4 regions of the Priestia sp. TSO9 genome follow, and region 1 is predicted to be linked to each of the others. Evidence: riboswitches for the same ligand, from Rfam matches in the RefSeq annotation. Region 1 holds a riboswitch; each other region holds the start of a gene.
What was found. Region 1 has a riboswitch for S-adenosylmethionine ahead of LJC66_RS20155 (hypothetical protein). Riboswitches for the same ligand answer to the same signal wherever they lie in the genome.

Region 1 (3,677 bases):
ATGCTTGCTTTTGCATTCGACGGGATTACATCTTTTAGCGTAGCGCCGATACGCTTATTGACGCTGCTTGGAGGAGCTTCTTTTCTCTTTAGTATTGCGTTTGGTATTTATGCGCTGATTCAAAAATATTTAGATCATACGCAAATTGGCTGGACGTCTCTTATTTTATCGATTTGGCTTGTAGGCGGCCTGCAGCTAATGGGAATGGGTCTTGTCGGAGAATATATTGGCAAGATTTTTAACGAAGTGAAACAGCGTCCTAAATATGCGATTGAAAGAGATTTATATACAAAACACTCATTAGACAAACAAAAAGATTTGCTTATGCATTAATAAGAAGCTTCTCCTAAATGGAGAGGCTTTTTTGTTAAAGCGTTTATCATAATTTTTAAGTGAACAGGAAATGCTACTACTAAAATTTCTAAGGAGATTAACATCTATGAAAAGACTATTTTATACAGCCAGCACTTTTTGTTTTGTTTGGCTTGCTTTTGCAACTATTCATGTTAGTGCTCTTTCGATTGAGAAGCTTCCAATGAAGAAATCATCTGAACAATGGTCGGTTGAACTGACAAAAGCGAGCATGACGGGAGATAATCAGCTAAAGTGGAAAAATAATGTCTATCATACATATGGATTAACCGTTGAAAACATTGGAAAAGACGTAGAGCGCGTGCAGGTCCAAGCTTTTCGGCACGAAGGAAAAAACAAGACGAAATACAGCTTGTTTTCTCCTATTGAAAGGTCTAACTTAAGCAAAAGCGGTCAGCGTTTTCGCTATGCCAATTTTGCTGTTCCTGGAAAAGCAGCAGGCTTAGACATCATGATTAACTGGACGGATGAACGAGGCAATCATCAAGAACATTTTGAATTTAAATAAAAGTCTTCGCTTAGGCGAAGACTTTTTTTGCAGGAATTTATCTCTGCATGTGGAAGACGAACACGAAAGGAGAGGTCGTAATGATTGTAAAAGCTACTGAAGAAGAAATACAGGAAATTCGGACGAAATCTGCTGATGCACTGTTTGAAGGAACAACGCATCAGTTTCAACCGTCAGCTGAACGCGTAAATGAATTAATTGATAATGCCCTTCAAAAAGGATGTTATTATTTAGTATCTAGACAAGAAAATAAACTCGCAGGCTGGGTTCTTGCGGGACCATCTGCCGACTTCTTTTCAAAAGAAGAAATTGGCTTTATCTACGAGTTATATGTTTTACCAGAATACCGCGGGCAAGGTCTAGCCAAGCCGTTAATGCAAAAAGCAATTGATGAATTGTCTATCAAAGGCTACCCTGAAATCAGACTCAGCGTTCATGCTGGGAATTTTGCACAGCACGTGTATCGCGAACTTGGATTTATAGATAAACAAATATCAATGAGCCTGCAGGTGGTAAAACGTCCGTAACGTTGGTGAATGTCAGCGAGTCCATAAAACATAAGATGTTATACATGCGATGAGGTTCGGTAATGAAAGTAAAAGTAAATAAGTAGCCCAAACGGCGCCTTTATCTAGTACTTCAACGGCTCCTCCACCTGTATTGTCTGAAGGGGGGGGATCTTCAAGCGCGTTCATAATCAAAGCCGCCGCTGCTAAAATAATCCCTCCAATGCTTCCGGTTGTTTTGACAATTGCAATATGGAAAGTAGATGAAAAGGCAATGCTGAGAAGAAGCAGCAAGCTTCCCAAAAAAGCAGATAACATATATCGTTTCATGTGCTCACCATCCTTTATGAAAGCATACCATATTTTACTTCTTTTTTCTTTTTATTGAAAAGCTATTGACGTAACCTATAAAACATATTAGAATAGTCAGAAATAATTTAAAAACGGAATATTCTTATCTAGAGAGGTGGAGGGACTGGCCCTTTGAAGCCTCAGCAACCACAATTATTGAATGGTGCTAATTCCAGCATAGCCTAGCTCTGACAGATAAGAAGAGGAATCTTTTTCTATGATGAAATCCTCTTCTTAGGAAGAAACATTTCGTATAGAAAAGGTGATGACATTGAACAATAGACAAACAGCGTTAAGCACTGATGATTATTTAGATCTATACTTATTAGCGAAAGAAATAAAAGACGAAACGTGGCAGCAGGAAATTTTGGCCGCGCTAAAAACGCAGCAAAACCGTTCATTTGAAGAAAAACAATCCGCCCTCGTTCAAGAGATATGGGAAGATTTTAAACAGTTAAATGAAGATATTTCTTTTACGTATCGCTTAATTCAAGAAGAACCAACTAACGAACAATTTCAGGCTAAATTAAGCCGCTTGAGAGAACGGCGGATCACGCTGAGCCGTGAGTTATATTTAGCTAAAAAACAGTATGTTGAACACACGCAATAAAAAGATCCGCTTGAGAAACAAGCGATTTTTTTGCGTGAAAATGTTAGAATCGTTATATTTCGGGTAGTAAATAGATAAGACAAGCAAAGGAGGGATAACAGTGGCCCAAGGTGTATTATGTGAAGTGAATGAGTGCATGTATTGGAAATCCGGAAATAAATGCAGTGCAGAGTCCATTTACGTTGTGAGTCCTGAAAGTAGTCACCATGTTTCTGAAACGGAAGAACCTGGCTGTAAAACTTTTGAACCCGCGAAATAAATGCTAGTTTTTATAAAAAAGCATAAAATGAACGATGCGCTGACGGAGTTGAGTCGGCGTTTTTCTATTTTTTTAAAATACTATTACTTAGGTGCAATAATAAATACATAGTAAAAAAGCAGGGCCTATGTCTAATTGTGCGTTTAAACAAAATGATAAGATAATTTTTTTATTTTTCGACAAAAGAAAAGTGAGAGAAAGGTGATAGAATACAAATATACAGCCTAGCTGTCTTTTAGCACAAACTTATATGAAAGCGCTAACAAAAAGGCTGTGTTCATCTCGTTTTGACAGATTGGAAAAAGGGGAGACATTTATGCAGGGGAAAACTCAGGGGAAAGAATTGAAACGCGGGTTAGAAGAAAGACATGTGACGCTGATGTCCTTAGGAGCAGCCATAGGGGTAGGACTGTTTCTCGGATCTGCATCTGCTATTAAATTAGCAGGGCCAGGAATATTATTGGCGTACGGATTTAGCGGAATGATTATGTTTTTTATTATGAGAGCACTTGGAGAAATGGCGATTCAAAAGCCTGTTGCAGGTTCATTCAGCAAGTACGCACGCGACTATTTAGGGCCGCTTGCTGGTTATTTAACAGGTTGGAACTACTGGTTTTTATGGGTTGTAACATGTATGGCTGAAATTACAGCCGTTGGTATTTATATGGGGTATTGGTATCCGGATGTACCAAACTGGATTTGGGCGTTATCGGCGCTTGTCATCATGACAACGGTTAACTTCTTAGCTGTTAAGGCATATGGTGAACTGGAATTTTGGTTTGCACTTATTAAAATTTTAGCGATTGTATTAATGATTGCCGTTGGATTATTAATGATTGTGTTTGGAATCGGCAACGGCGGCGTTGCGACGGGTATTAAAAACTTGTGGGACAATGGCGGACTGTTCCCGAACGGGTTCAAAGGTATTTTGCTGTCGCTGCAAATGGTCATGTTTGCGTATTTAGGAATTGAAATGATCGGCGTTACCGCGGGAGAAGTGAAAAATCCGGAAAAATCTCTAGCAAGAGCGATTGATTCTGTCTTTTGGCGTATTCTTATTTTCTACGTCGG
Region 2 (3,677 bases), on a different contig from region 1:
GTCCATATGTTCCAATTTTGTTAGCCGTATCGCCATTTGCTGCAATGCGGTCAGCACCTACAATAATCCCATTAATTCCTTTTGTTTTAATGGTATGAGCGGCCATATTATCCGTAATCAGCGTAACGTCCACTCCCGACTGCTGAAGTTCCCATGCTGTTAAGCGAGAACCTTGAAGAACGGGTCTTGTTTCACAGGCAAATACTTCAAGCGGAATATCGCGCTGCTTAGACAAGTGAAAAGGTGCTAAGGCTGTTCCATAATAAGCTGTAGCAATTGAACCAGCATTACATATTGTCATGATTTTATCTTTCTTTTTAAATAAAGAAAGAGCATGATCTCCAATTCGGTAGCACGTTTCTTCATCTTCTACTTGAATTTGAATAGCTTCATGAACAACTTTTGTTTTAGCTTCATTAACGGACGAAGCGGACTCAGCGCTTTTCGCTACGCGTTCCAATGCCCAAAATAAATTGACGGCAGTAGGGCGTGAACTAGCTAAATACTGTTGATCAAGAGCTAGCTTTTTGTTAAATTCCTTGACTGAATCTGTGTCATAGCTAAGCGCAGAAAGAGCAAGACCAAAAGCCGCCGTAATGCCAATTGCAGGGGCTCCGCGTACTTTCAAGGTAGTGATAGCATCCCATACGTCTTTAATGGTTTGCAGCTTAATATATTCAACTTTGCCAGGAAGCTGCTGCTGATCTAATAAAGTAATATATGATTCATTCCATTCCACTGAGCGCGGAAGTGATAGTGTATTTGTCATGCTGATACCGATCCTTTCATTGTGTACATTATTCGTTATCGAAGTAAATGTTCAAATTCATTTGGTGAAACGTCTTGTTGGTGCAGAAGCAAATAGCGTCCAATTTTTAACGCAGTACGTTTAGTGTTAATTTTTCTTTCCTCTGAAGAAATTTCGTCTAAGTCCGCCACGTGAGCTAAGCCAATTGTACGTCGAATGATTTCACATCCTGCATATCCAACAGCATCTTGCCACGTTTGCGTTAGAATTTCATGTAATAAGCGCTCATCTTTAGCGAAAGGTTCAGTGTTTTCAGAATGCCAAAGCACAGTAAATGTATCTTTAAATACGTTCCATGTGTTCGTAATGTGTGCAAATAACGGTTCGCGATTTGTTTCTCGAGAAAGAGCATTTAAAAACAAATTCGCAACAAATTGTCCTAAATCGAATCCAAACGGACCGTAAAAAGCAAACTCTGGATCAATCACTTTCGTTTCTTGACTGCTAGCAAAGATGCTGCCCGTATGTAAATCACCGTGGATTAGCGTTTGCGCATTTGTTAAAAATTTATATTTTAATTTTGCTGCTTGTAGCTTTACATCACTATCATTCCACAATTCTTCTACATCAGGACGCAACGCTTTTTCGAATTCATTTGTATCAATATCAAAAAAAGGATCTGTAAAAACTAAATCTTCCGTAATATTGCATAAGTCTGGGTTGCTGTACTTAACAACTTCTTCTTTTTTATCCTGAGGCTTTAAGGCGAAATCAGACGTTTTGAACGCAATATGTCCTAAAAAAGAACCGATATGCTGTGAGAGCAGAGGATAACTTTCACCTTGAATAAGTCCGGCGCGAGAAATCGTTAAATGAGACAGGTCTTCCATGACCGTAACAGCAAGCGTTTCATCGTGGTAATAAACAGCGGGCACAAGTTCTGGCGTAAATGCACCAAATTGCTTGAGCGCATTGCTTTCAATTGTGGCACGGTTCAAGGATAGAGGCCAGCTTTCGCCTACAACTTTTGCATAGGGAAGCGCTTGTTTGACGATAATGGATTTATTCGTTTGATCATTTATGATGTGAAAGACGAGATTTAAGTTGCCGTCACCAATTTCACGGGCAGTCAGTGCTTCTGTGGCATCAAAAAGACCTAGCTTTTTCACAAGTTTGATTGCTGAAATTTCTGTTAAAGGCTGATACTTCTCTGTTTTTGTTGTTGACATCGGAATCCCTCCATAGTTTATTAAACTGATTTGTTTACTAAGTTAATAGGTTTAAGAGTATATGGAGGCTTTTATAATTTTAGAAAATATAAAAGCCTCTTTCGTTGGAAAGAGGCTTGATTGTAGTGTTCAAACCTCTTATCTGCCAGAAAGAATTACTTTCTGTTGGAATTAGCACCGTGCCTTTGTAAAACATGTTTTACGGGTGTGATCCATCTTAGGATGGAATGACGGTCGGTTGCTGGGCTTCACAGGGCCAAATCCCTCAGCCAACTCTTGATAAGAGTACGATTACTTATTCAATTTTGATTTGTTTGAATATTTTATGATATCTGGTGAAAATCGTATCATGCAAAAAAACGGCTGTCAATACATAATTAATAAAATTCTGTACGGCGATCTGTAAAGACAGGAATTTGTTTGCGAATTTCTTTTACAAGTTCCAGGTTAACGTCAGCACTTAAAAGTTCTTCGCTATCGCCAGCTTCAGCGATTATTTCTCCCCACGGATCGATGACTAAGGAATGTCCGGCAAATGTGTTATTAGGATCTTGGCCTACACGATTACATGCGATTACGTAGCATTGATTTTCGATTGCACGGCTAATAAGCAGTGCTTTCCAGTGGGCAAGTCTTGGAGCCGGCCACTGAGCGACAACAAACAAGACTTCTGCTCCGCTGCTAGTATGAACCCGAATCCATTCTGGAAAACGAATATCGTAACAAATAACTCCTGCGCATAAAGACTGTTCAAGTGTAAAAAGATTTTTTGCTGTTCCTGCTTCTAAATACAGGTGTTCATCCATTAATTTAAATAAGTGCAGCTTACTGTATTGTGATACTTCACGACCTTTTCGGTCAAAAATATACATCGTATTCGTGACGCCTTGCTCTGTTTTTTTCGCGATCGAACCTGCCACGATATTTACTTCGTTCGTTTTAGCAAACTGAGAGATTAATTGCTTGGCTTGCTGCCCTTCATCATCTGCAATTTCGTCTAGCCGCGTCAAATCATAAGCTGTATCCCATAGCTCAGGAAGCACAAGGATATCAGGGTTTTCTTTCAGGGCTTCCGTCATTTTTTGTTCGATATATTTTCGGTTTTTAGTTGGGTTTCCAAACGCAATATCAAGCTGCAAACACGTAATTTTTACACTCACTTTATCATCCGTCCTTTTTTTAGTAGTTGAAAAAAATGACTTTACAAGTTGAGTATTACAATATATTATTTGTGACTAGAATTTCAAGAATTTTTTGAGAAGGTGTGCGATGATGAAACAATTTGAGCAATCGGAACTATTAAAAAGTTTACCAAAACAATTTTTTGCATCACTTGTAGGCAAGGTAGGAAAAGTAATGGCCCAAGGGCACGACGTTATTAACTTAGGGCAGGGAAATCCTGATCAGCCTACTCCTTCACATATTGTAGAAACACTGCAAAAAGCAAGTGCTAATCCTATGCATCATAAATATTCTCCATTTCGGGGGCACCAGTTTTTAAAAGAGGCCGTTGCGACTTTTTATAAACGAGAATATGGCGTTGATGTGGATCCTGAAAAAGAAGTAGCTATTTTATTTGGCGGAAAGGGTGGACTTGTTGAAATCCCGCAGTGCTTATTAAACCCTGGAGATACGGTGCTGGTTCCGGATCCTGGGTATCCTGATTACTGGTCTGGAGTAGAGCTTGCAAAAGCAAAGAT
Region 3 (3,677 bases), on a different contig from region 1:
GAATCAGTAAAACAATTAAAATAATGAATGGAATGGAACGAAAGATATTTACAACTGCTGACACAATGGCATATAAAGGTTTGTTTTGCCAAAGCTGTCCTTTGGAGGTTAAAAATAAAAGCAAGCCCAATAAAATACCTAGAACAAACGTGGCTATAACTGAAATAGCCGTCATATATAGTGTTTCATTTGTCGCTTGAATAAAATCATCTAAAATAACATTTGGAAATAGTTTCTCAAGCATTTGTCATTACCTCCACTTCTACCTGCTGCTCATGAATGTATGCAATGACTTTTTCAACTTCTGTTAATTCTCCGTCTAAATGAACGAACAACGTTCCGTATGAACCTGTTTGTGTATGAGAAATCTTTCCTTGCAAAATATTAATCGTTACATCAAACTGTTTTAAAATCGTTGTAATGAGCGGTTGCTCTGCTTTTCCGCCAACAAACGTCAGCTGAATAATTTGCCCGCTTGGATATAACTCCTGTACTTGTTCAATTGTTTCAAACGTTTCTTCTGGTTCAGAAATCTGTTGAACAAATCGCTTTGTAATCGGCTGCTTAGGTTTTCTGAAGACTTCTAGCACTTGCCCTTCTTCTACCACTGCCCCATTTTCCATAACAGCTACTCGATGACAAATTTTACGAATAACGTGCATTTCATGAGTAATGAGTACAATGGTTAACCCTAGCTTCTCATTAATATCTACTAACAGATCTAAAATAGAATCTGTCGTTTGAGGATCAAGCGCTGATGTTGCTTCATCACACAGCAATACTTTTGGGTTATTGGCTAGCGCTCTAGCAATACCAACACGCTGCTTTTGCCCACCGCTAAGCTGTGATGGATAAGCATTTTCACGCCCTTCAAGCCCGACTAGCTTGATAAGCTCGTCTACTCGTTTCATTCTTTTTTCTTTTGAGATCCCTGCTATTTCTAACGGAAAGGCAATATTTTCTCGCACCGTACGCGACCACAAGATATTAAAGTGCTGAAATACCATACTAATTTCTTGTCTAGCTTTTCTGAGTTTTCCGCCTTTAATTTTTCCAATATCATTACCTGCTACTTCGACCGTTCCTGTCGTTGGTGTTTCTAACCCGTTTAGCAAGCGAATTAAAGAACTTTTACCCGCTCCGCTATAACCAATAATTCCGTAAATTTCACCTTGGTTAACGGTTAGATTCACATTATCAACAGCTGTTACTTGACCGCTTTTAGCCTGATAAATTTTTGTAACGTCTGTTAATGTAATCATATTTCTTCACCTTCTTTAGTAAAAACTTAATTATGTTAGGTTGCCCTATAGGATGAAAAAGCCGTAAAACAATTTTCCCCATTAAAAAAGCCTCTCTGCGCATGACAGAAAGGCTCGATATTTAATCCTTTCTCTCATCTTTCAAAGCGCATAGCTTTGCAGGAATTGGCACCATTTCAGTTAGTCTGACGGTTGCCGGGTTTCACAGGGCTCAGTCCCTCCACCTCTCTTGATAAGAGTTCGCAACAATTATTTTGTTTTTGGGAAATATTCATTCATTTATGAACATTCATGAGTGTGATTTTAGCATGTGTCAGATAGGCTGTCAACAGATTTTGTTCTTGGGATAATATCCCAAGAATTCAACAGCCCCAACGGTTTGCTCTCGTTCCATTTCTTCATTTTAAACAAACGTTTGATTATCGAAGCTCTTCAAGTACGTGCTCGATGGAATGAAACGCATAGAGTTTTTTTACCATTTCGCCATTTTTCACTTCAATCAAACAAGGTACACTTTCAATTGAAAATACTTCTGCTTTTGAAGGCATATAATTTAAATTGCTCATTCCGATGGTCACACCAGGCAGCATTGCTTCTGCTACGGTTAACATTTTTTTTGCCAGCTGACATGTCCCGCAAAAAGGTGTATGGAAAAAGATAAACGCTCTTTGTCCTTCTTTTAACTGATCGTCAAGCTGTTTTTCGCTCCATTCTTGCATGTTGCTCATTCCTTTTATGTTAAAAATTCTGCATTAACATCGATATTGGCACTCAGTAATACTGTTGCTATGTGATGTCTAGGGGCGGCAGCAACCTCTCGGTACATTTTATCAATATATAGATGCTCTGCTTCCGGAAGCTCTCGTTTAAATTGTTTTCTTAGCTTATTCCCTGAATCATCAGAGTCAACGAGTATGTATACCTCTTTGTTAAACGTAAAGTCAATAATTTCATCCAGCTTTGATAAACTAATCGTACCGTTTGTACAGATAATTTCAATTGGTTCTCGAATGATATCTTGGATACGTTTTTTATCTGATTTTCCTTCGACAATAATTACTTTTTCAATTTCAATTAGCCCCATTTTCATCACCCATAATCGTCAGTTGTATAGTAACATCATTTCTTTATGCTATACAATATTCGTTAATGTATCACAGTTCACCTGTTTTTTAAAAGAAATTTGCAAGAAAGAACTGTTTTAAAAGGCAGCTTAGGCCATATTGTTTCCATAAAACAAGAAAAACAGCGGCAGTTGCCACTGTTTAGCACCATCCTGCTTCTTCGTCGCAGTCTGTATATTTTTGCGTTTCACCTTGCTTTTGTACATCTGTATATTGGTAGAACTTATTATTTTCTTGCGAATACCCTTCTTCAAAGCGGTATTCATTGCCGCTTGTTCCGTAACTAACTTCACCAATTGGCTGCTTATCAACATATAATTTCATGCCGCCGTCATGAAATTTAGCTGTAACGCGATCTGTAACGTCCATTTTTTGTTTTTCAAACATAAAAAGACACTCCTTTAGCTTGTTTACTAATAGAGTGTCCAGTCAAAAACTTTTCATAAAGACAATTTATGGAGGAATATTATCCTTCGTTTGTCATTTCTTCGTATTGCTCTGCTGTCATTAGCTTGTCTACTTGAGAAGCATCAGACGGTTTGATTGTAATCATCCATGCTTCTTCGTATGGAGATTCATTAACAAGTTCAGGGCTATCGCTTAAGTTATCGTTTACTGCTACAACTTCACCGCTAATTGGTGCGTAAAGCTCAGAAACTGTTTTTACTGATTCAACGCTGCCAAACGGCTCGTCAGCTTCTACTGTTGCTCCTACTTCTGGCAGTTCAACGAATACGATGTCGCCAAGCTCAGCTTGAGCAAAATGCGTAATACCTACGCGGACAACGTCTCCTTCTGTTTTTACCCATTCATGCTCTTCAGAATAACGCAAATCTTTTGGTGTACTCATCTTAATCCCTCCAAAATATGTATCGTAATTTGTTTATATAAAAAGCGCCTTCAACGTGGAGAACACTTTCTACAACCTAAAATAACTTCCTATTAACAGTGTAACGTAAAAGGTAAAAATTTTCTATTTGAAAACTTACTTCCACACGTCCTCAAACTGCTCTTCTTTGAAGCCAAGCGTTACTTTTTGTCCATCTGTTAGCAGCGGACGCTTAATTAACATGCCATCTGACGCAAGAATAGACAGCAGTTCGTCTTCACTCGCACTGCTTACTTTATCTTTAAGCCCTAATTCACGATATTTTTTACCGCTTGTATTAAAGAATTTTTTTAATTCTAAGCCGCTGTTCTGATAATAAGATTGCAGCTGCTCTTTTGTTGGCGGGTTTTCTACAATATGAATTTCTTCATACGCTACTCCGTTATCATCCAGCCACTTCTT
Region 4 (3,677 bases), on a different contig from region 1:
TGGTCGGAGCAAAATCACCGTACCCTATAGTAGAGATTGTAATAATAACCCACCAAATTCCTTCAAATACATTCCCAAACGTTTGCGGCTCTAGGAAATGTATAAGCATGCCAAAAAGTAGAACAAGGCAGCCGATAATAAAAAGAAGCCGCACTAAAATAGAACGACGGAAAAGTCGAAATAATAGCCATTCCATCATAAAAAAACCTCCAGTAATTAGTCATAGCCACAGTATGACCATTTTTCACTGAAGGTATAAGATATCTTTATCTTTTTACTTCGTAATATTCAATCCATTCTTTGTCTGGACCGTAGAAAAATAAGTATCTTGCTCCATTTGGCAAAGTTACAATGTTTTCTTCCACAAATGAAACGCCTGCTGATTTTAAACGCTCAAACTCCTCTTCAATTCCGTCTACCGCCAGCGCAAAATGATGAACTTTACCTTCGTTAGGTAAGCTTGAGTTATACCCTTGAATTAACTCTACGATTACATTGCCTTCTAAACCTAGAAAAGCTAGCTTCAAAGACGGATCGGTATGTGGTAGTGTTTCGATGAGCTCTAATCCCACTTTTTGCGTATAGAACTCAATAGATTCTTCTATATCCTTTACTTGAACGCCTACATGTTCAAATTTTAAAATTGTCATATGCATCACCCGTATCTATAGTATGTAAAAACTATGAAATATATTAAAGAGAAAGGATATAGAAGTCAAGATAGGGCTGCTTATCAGGAAAGGGCTCTTAAATCATATTTTTGCTGGAGTGAATAGGGTAGAGGCTTCCATCAAGAGCAAACGAAATTTTGCCTGTTTCTTCAGATACAACTAAAATTAGTGCATCCGATTTTTCCGACATTCCAATGGCTGCACGGTGACGTGTTCCCAATTTTTTGGTCGTTGAAATAATAGACGAGAGAGGTAAAACATTAGCAGCTGAGATAAGCTGATTATTTCTAATTAGGACGGCTCCGTCATGTAAGGGGGTCCCTGGGTAGAACAGTGTCTCAACTAGCGTAGCGCTGACAGGAGCTTGAATAGGCATTCCCTTTTGAATAAGAGGGTCTACATTTTGTTCCCGTTCAATGACAATTAAAGCGCCGTGACGTTTCTCAGAAAGGTTATGAATAGCTAAGGACAGAGCAGCATATTCAAATGTATAAGGCGATAGATAATGACGCAAGTAATAAGAGGCGGCCGTAGCTTGAACATCTTGAAATAACCTCCTCATCTCCTCAAAATCACATAGGATACAATGATCACTCGTATCTAAATGTTTGATTAAATTAGAGGCTTCAGTTGAAATTTGCTGTAAATATGTTCGTACATTATTTTTAATTGTATCGTCTAATTGAAAGGATTGTCTCTCCATCTTATATAGCTCCTATCTGTCAGTCAGTGTTATCTGTAATGTGTGCTAATGTGGGTGAATTATCCGTAAAGCTTATAAATCCCTTATTAATTTTATAGAGAGGTGTTGTGTTTTATTTAGGAAGAGAATATAAAAAGTTGAGGGAAAAGAAAGCGTTTTATAAACTGATATGTTCACATTTGGTTTAAATTTACATATGTTGTTTTAAATAAAAGTATAGATATTTCTGTGAATTTAAAGTATAGTTTTCTTATCGGATATATGATTTTTAATGTTGACAAATATTCTAAATATGCTAAAATTTTTAAAAAATGCTTATCAAGAGTGGTGGAGGGATCTGGCCCGCTGAACCCCGGCAACCTGCTTAGCAAGGTGCTAATTCCAGCAAAGTGTGTATCATTTTGAAAGATAAGGTGAAAATTTATTGCCTACCCAGTCTTTCAATATGGAAGACTTTTTATTTTGATATAGCGCAAGCGATAATTTAAGGAGGGACATCAATGACTGTAACCCCCGACTTAAAACAAATCTTTGAGCACGTCGAAGCAAAGTAAGAATTAAATAGTTTCGCTGACTAGACACACTAGAGGCGGTTTTATCCAATTCTAGTGGGTAAAACCGTCTTTTTTTATTGGATAACGCGGATAACTGAGAATTGGAGTGAAGAAAATGGCAGACTTATATACGTACGAAAACTGGAGTGATACATTTCCAGAGTTCGACAGTGAAGATGAAACAAAAGGAGCCCTTTCAGCATTGCAGTGGGCGTATGATACCTACGGAGATTCAATTATTTACGCATCAAGCTTTGGTATTGAAGGGATCGTGTTAATTGATTTAATTTCAAAAGTGAAAAAAGATGCTGAAATTGTCTTTTTAGATACGGGCGTTCATTTTAAAGAAACATATGAAGTGATTGATGCAATTAAAGAACGCTTTCCTGATTTGCGTATTCATATAAAAAAACCGGATTTAACTCTTGCAGAACAAGCTGAGAAACATGGAGATGAGCTTTGGAAGAGTCAGCCTAACCTATGCTGTCAAATTCGAAAAATCATCCCGTTAAGGGAATCACTTGCTCCTTATGATGCGTGGATTTCTGGTTTGAGACGCGAGCAGTCTGAATCTCGTGCCAACACGAATTATTTTAATAAAGATGAGAAATTCAAGAAAGTTAAAGTCTGCCCGTTAATTCATTGGTCTTGGAAAGAAGTTTGGCGCTATGTGTATAAGCATGAGTTACCATATAACAAACTTCATGATCAAGGCTACCCAAGCATCGGCTGTGAGCCTTGTACCGCACCTGCCTACAACGTAGACGATTTACGTTCAGGAAGATGGGCAGGTACACAAAAAGTTGAATGCGGATTACACGAATCTTAAATACGAAAGAGCTGAATAAATGATGCTTTTATATGTTGCCTTTATCATTGCGCTTTTTTTTGCAATGAATATTGGGGCAAGCGGTGCAGCAGCAGCTATGGGCGTTTCATACGGCTCCGGTGCGATTAAAAAGCGAAGAGTAGCCTTGTTCATCTGTGCTGTAGGTATTGTGCTCGGAGCCATTATCGGAGGCGGCGAGGTGGTAAAAACCATCAGTTCAGGTATCATACCTGAAAAATTGCTGTCAGTAGAATTAGTTATTATCATTCTGGCTGCTGCAACGCTGTCACTCTTTTTCGCGAATTTAATTGGTATCCCTCTATCAACAAGTGAAGTAACGGTTGGTTCAGTTGTTGGAGTAGGAGTAGCTTATCAATCTCTGTATGTGGAAAAACTTTTAGTTGTCATGTCTTTTTGGATTATTGTTCCGCTGGTTTCATTTGTCATTGCTTTTTTGATTGGAAAAGTGATAAAACGCAGAGCGCATAAAAAAGAAGCAGAGGGAAAGTGGAAAAGAGTTTTAACGATTTTAGTTATAGCCACGGGATTCTTTGAAGCCTTCTCAGCTGGAATGAATAACGTGGCAAATGCTGTCGGTCCTCTAGTAGGAGCTGGATTAATGGATGCCACAACGGGTGTCATAGCAGGAGGATTGGCTGTGGCGCTCGGAGCTCTTTTACTAGGAGGCCGAGTTATTGAAACAAACGGGAAAAAAATTACTCGCTATTCTGTAGGAGAAGGGTGCATTATCTCGGGTACTGGTGCTTCTCTTGTTACAGCAGCTTCACTTTTTGGTTTGCCAGTACCGCTTACACAGGTCACTACGTCTTCTATTATTGGAATAGGAGCAGCGAAAACGGGATTCACGAAAGAACAGCGTGAAGTGGTCATTCAAATGTTAAAGGTTTGGGTGGTATCCC

Region 2: it holds a riboswitch for S-adenosylmethionine, as region 1 does, so the genes downstream of both, mtnK (S-methyl-5-thioribose kinase) here and LJC66_RS20155 (hypothetical protein) in region 1, are expected to answer to the same signal.
Region 3: it holds a riboswitch for S-adenosylmethionine, as region 1 does, so the genes downstream of both, LJC66_RS25260 (methionine ABC transporter ATP-binding protein) here and LJC66_RS20155 (hypothetical protein) in region 1, are expected to answer to the same signal.
Region 4: it holds a riboswitch for S-adenosylmethionine, as region 1 does, so the genes downstream of both, LJC66_RS24920 (phosphoadenylyl-sulfate reductase) here and LJC66_RS20155 (hypothetical protein) in region 1, are expected to answer to the same signal.

The regions. Positions count from the first base shown of each region.
Region 1 covers NZ_JAJEKD010000015.1:952,193-955,869, reverse strand. Annotated here, with positions in the region: gene LJC66_RS20175 (glycosyltransferase family 2 protein) at 1-333, shown strand, start outside; gene LJC66_RS20170 (hypothetical protein) at 440-880, shown strand; gene LJC66_RS20165 (GNAT family N-acetyltransferase) at 961-1,407, shown strand; gene LJC66_RS20160 (hypothetical protein) at 1,420-1,716, opposite strand; SAM riboswitch class I at 1,838-1,939, shown strand; gene LJC66_RS20155 (hypothetical protein) at 2,009-2,347, shown strand; gene LJC66_RS20150 (DUF1540 domain-containing protein) at 2,448-2,606, shown strand; gene alaP (alanine permease AlaP) at 2,923-3,677, shown strand, end outside.
Region 2 covers NZ_JAJEKD010000009.1:632,789-636,465, forward strand. Annotated here, with positions in the region: gene mtnA (S-methyl-5-thioribose-1-phosphate isomerase) at 1-769, opposite strand, end outside; gene mtnK (S-methyl-5-thioribose kinase) at 805-1,977, opposite strand; SAM riboswitch class I at 2,113-2,263, opposite strand; gene LJC66_RS05945 (carbon-nitrogen family hydrolase) at 2,355-3,137, opposite strand; gene LJC66_RS05950 (pyridoxal phosphate-dependent aminotransferase) at 3,250-3,677, shown strand, end outside.
Region 3 covers NZ_JAJEKD010000016.1:66,198-69,874, forward strand. Annotated here, with positions in the region: gene LJC66_RS25255 (methionine ABC transporter permease) at 1-244, opposite strand, end outside; gene LJC66_RS25260 (methionine ABC transporter ATP-binding protein) at 237-1,262, opposite strand; SAM riboswitch class I at 1,394-1,501, opposite strand; gene LJC66_RS25265 (thioredoxin family protein) at 1,682-1,981, opposite strand; gene LJC66_RS25270 (toprim domain-containing protein) at 1,996-2,346, opposite strand; gene LJC66_RS25275 (YusG family protein) at 2,528-2,773, opposite strand; gene gcvH (glycine cleavage system protein GcvH) at 2,853-3,236, opposite strand; gene LJC66_RS25285 (arsenate reductase family protein) at 3,372-3,677, opposite strand, start outside.
Region 4 covers NZ_JAJEKD010000016.1:7,639-11,315, reverse strand. Annotated here, with positions in the region: gene LJC66_RS24935 (potassium channel family protein) at 1-199, opposite strand, end outside; gene LJC66_RS24930 (VOC family protein) at 267-650, opposite strand; gene cdaS (sporulation-specific diadenylate cyclase CdaS) at 748-1,374, opposite strand; SAM riboswitch class I at 1,687-1,789, shown strand; gene LJC66_RS24920 (phosphoadenylyl-sulfate reductase) at 2,044-2,757, shown strand; gene LJC66_RS24915 (sulfate permease) at 2,777-3,677, shown strand, end outside.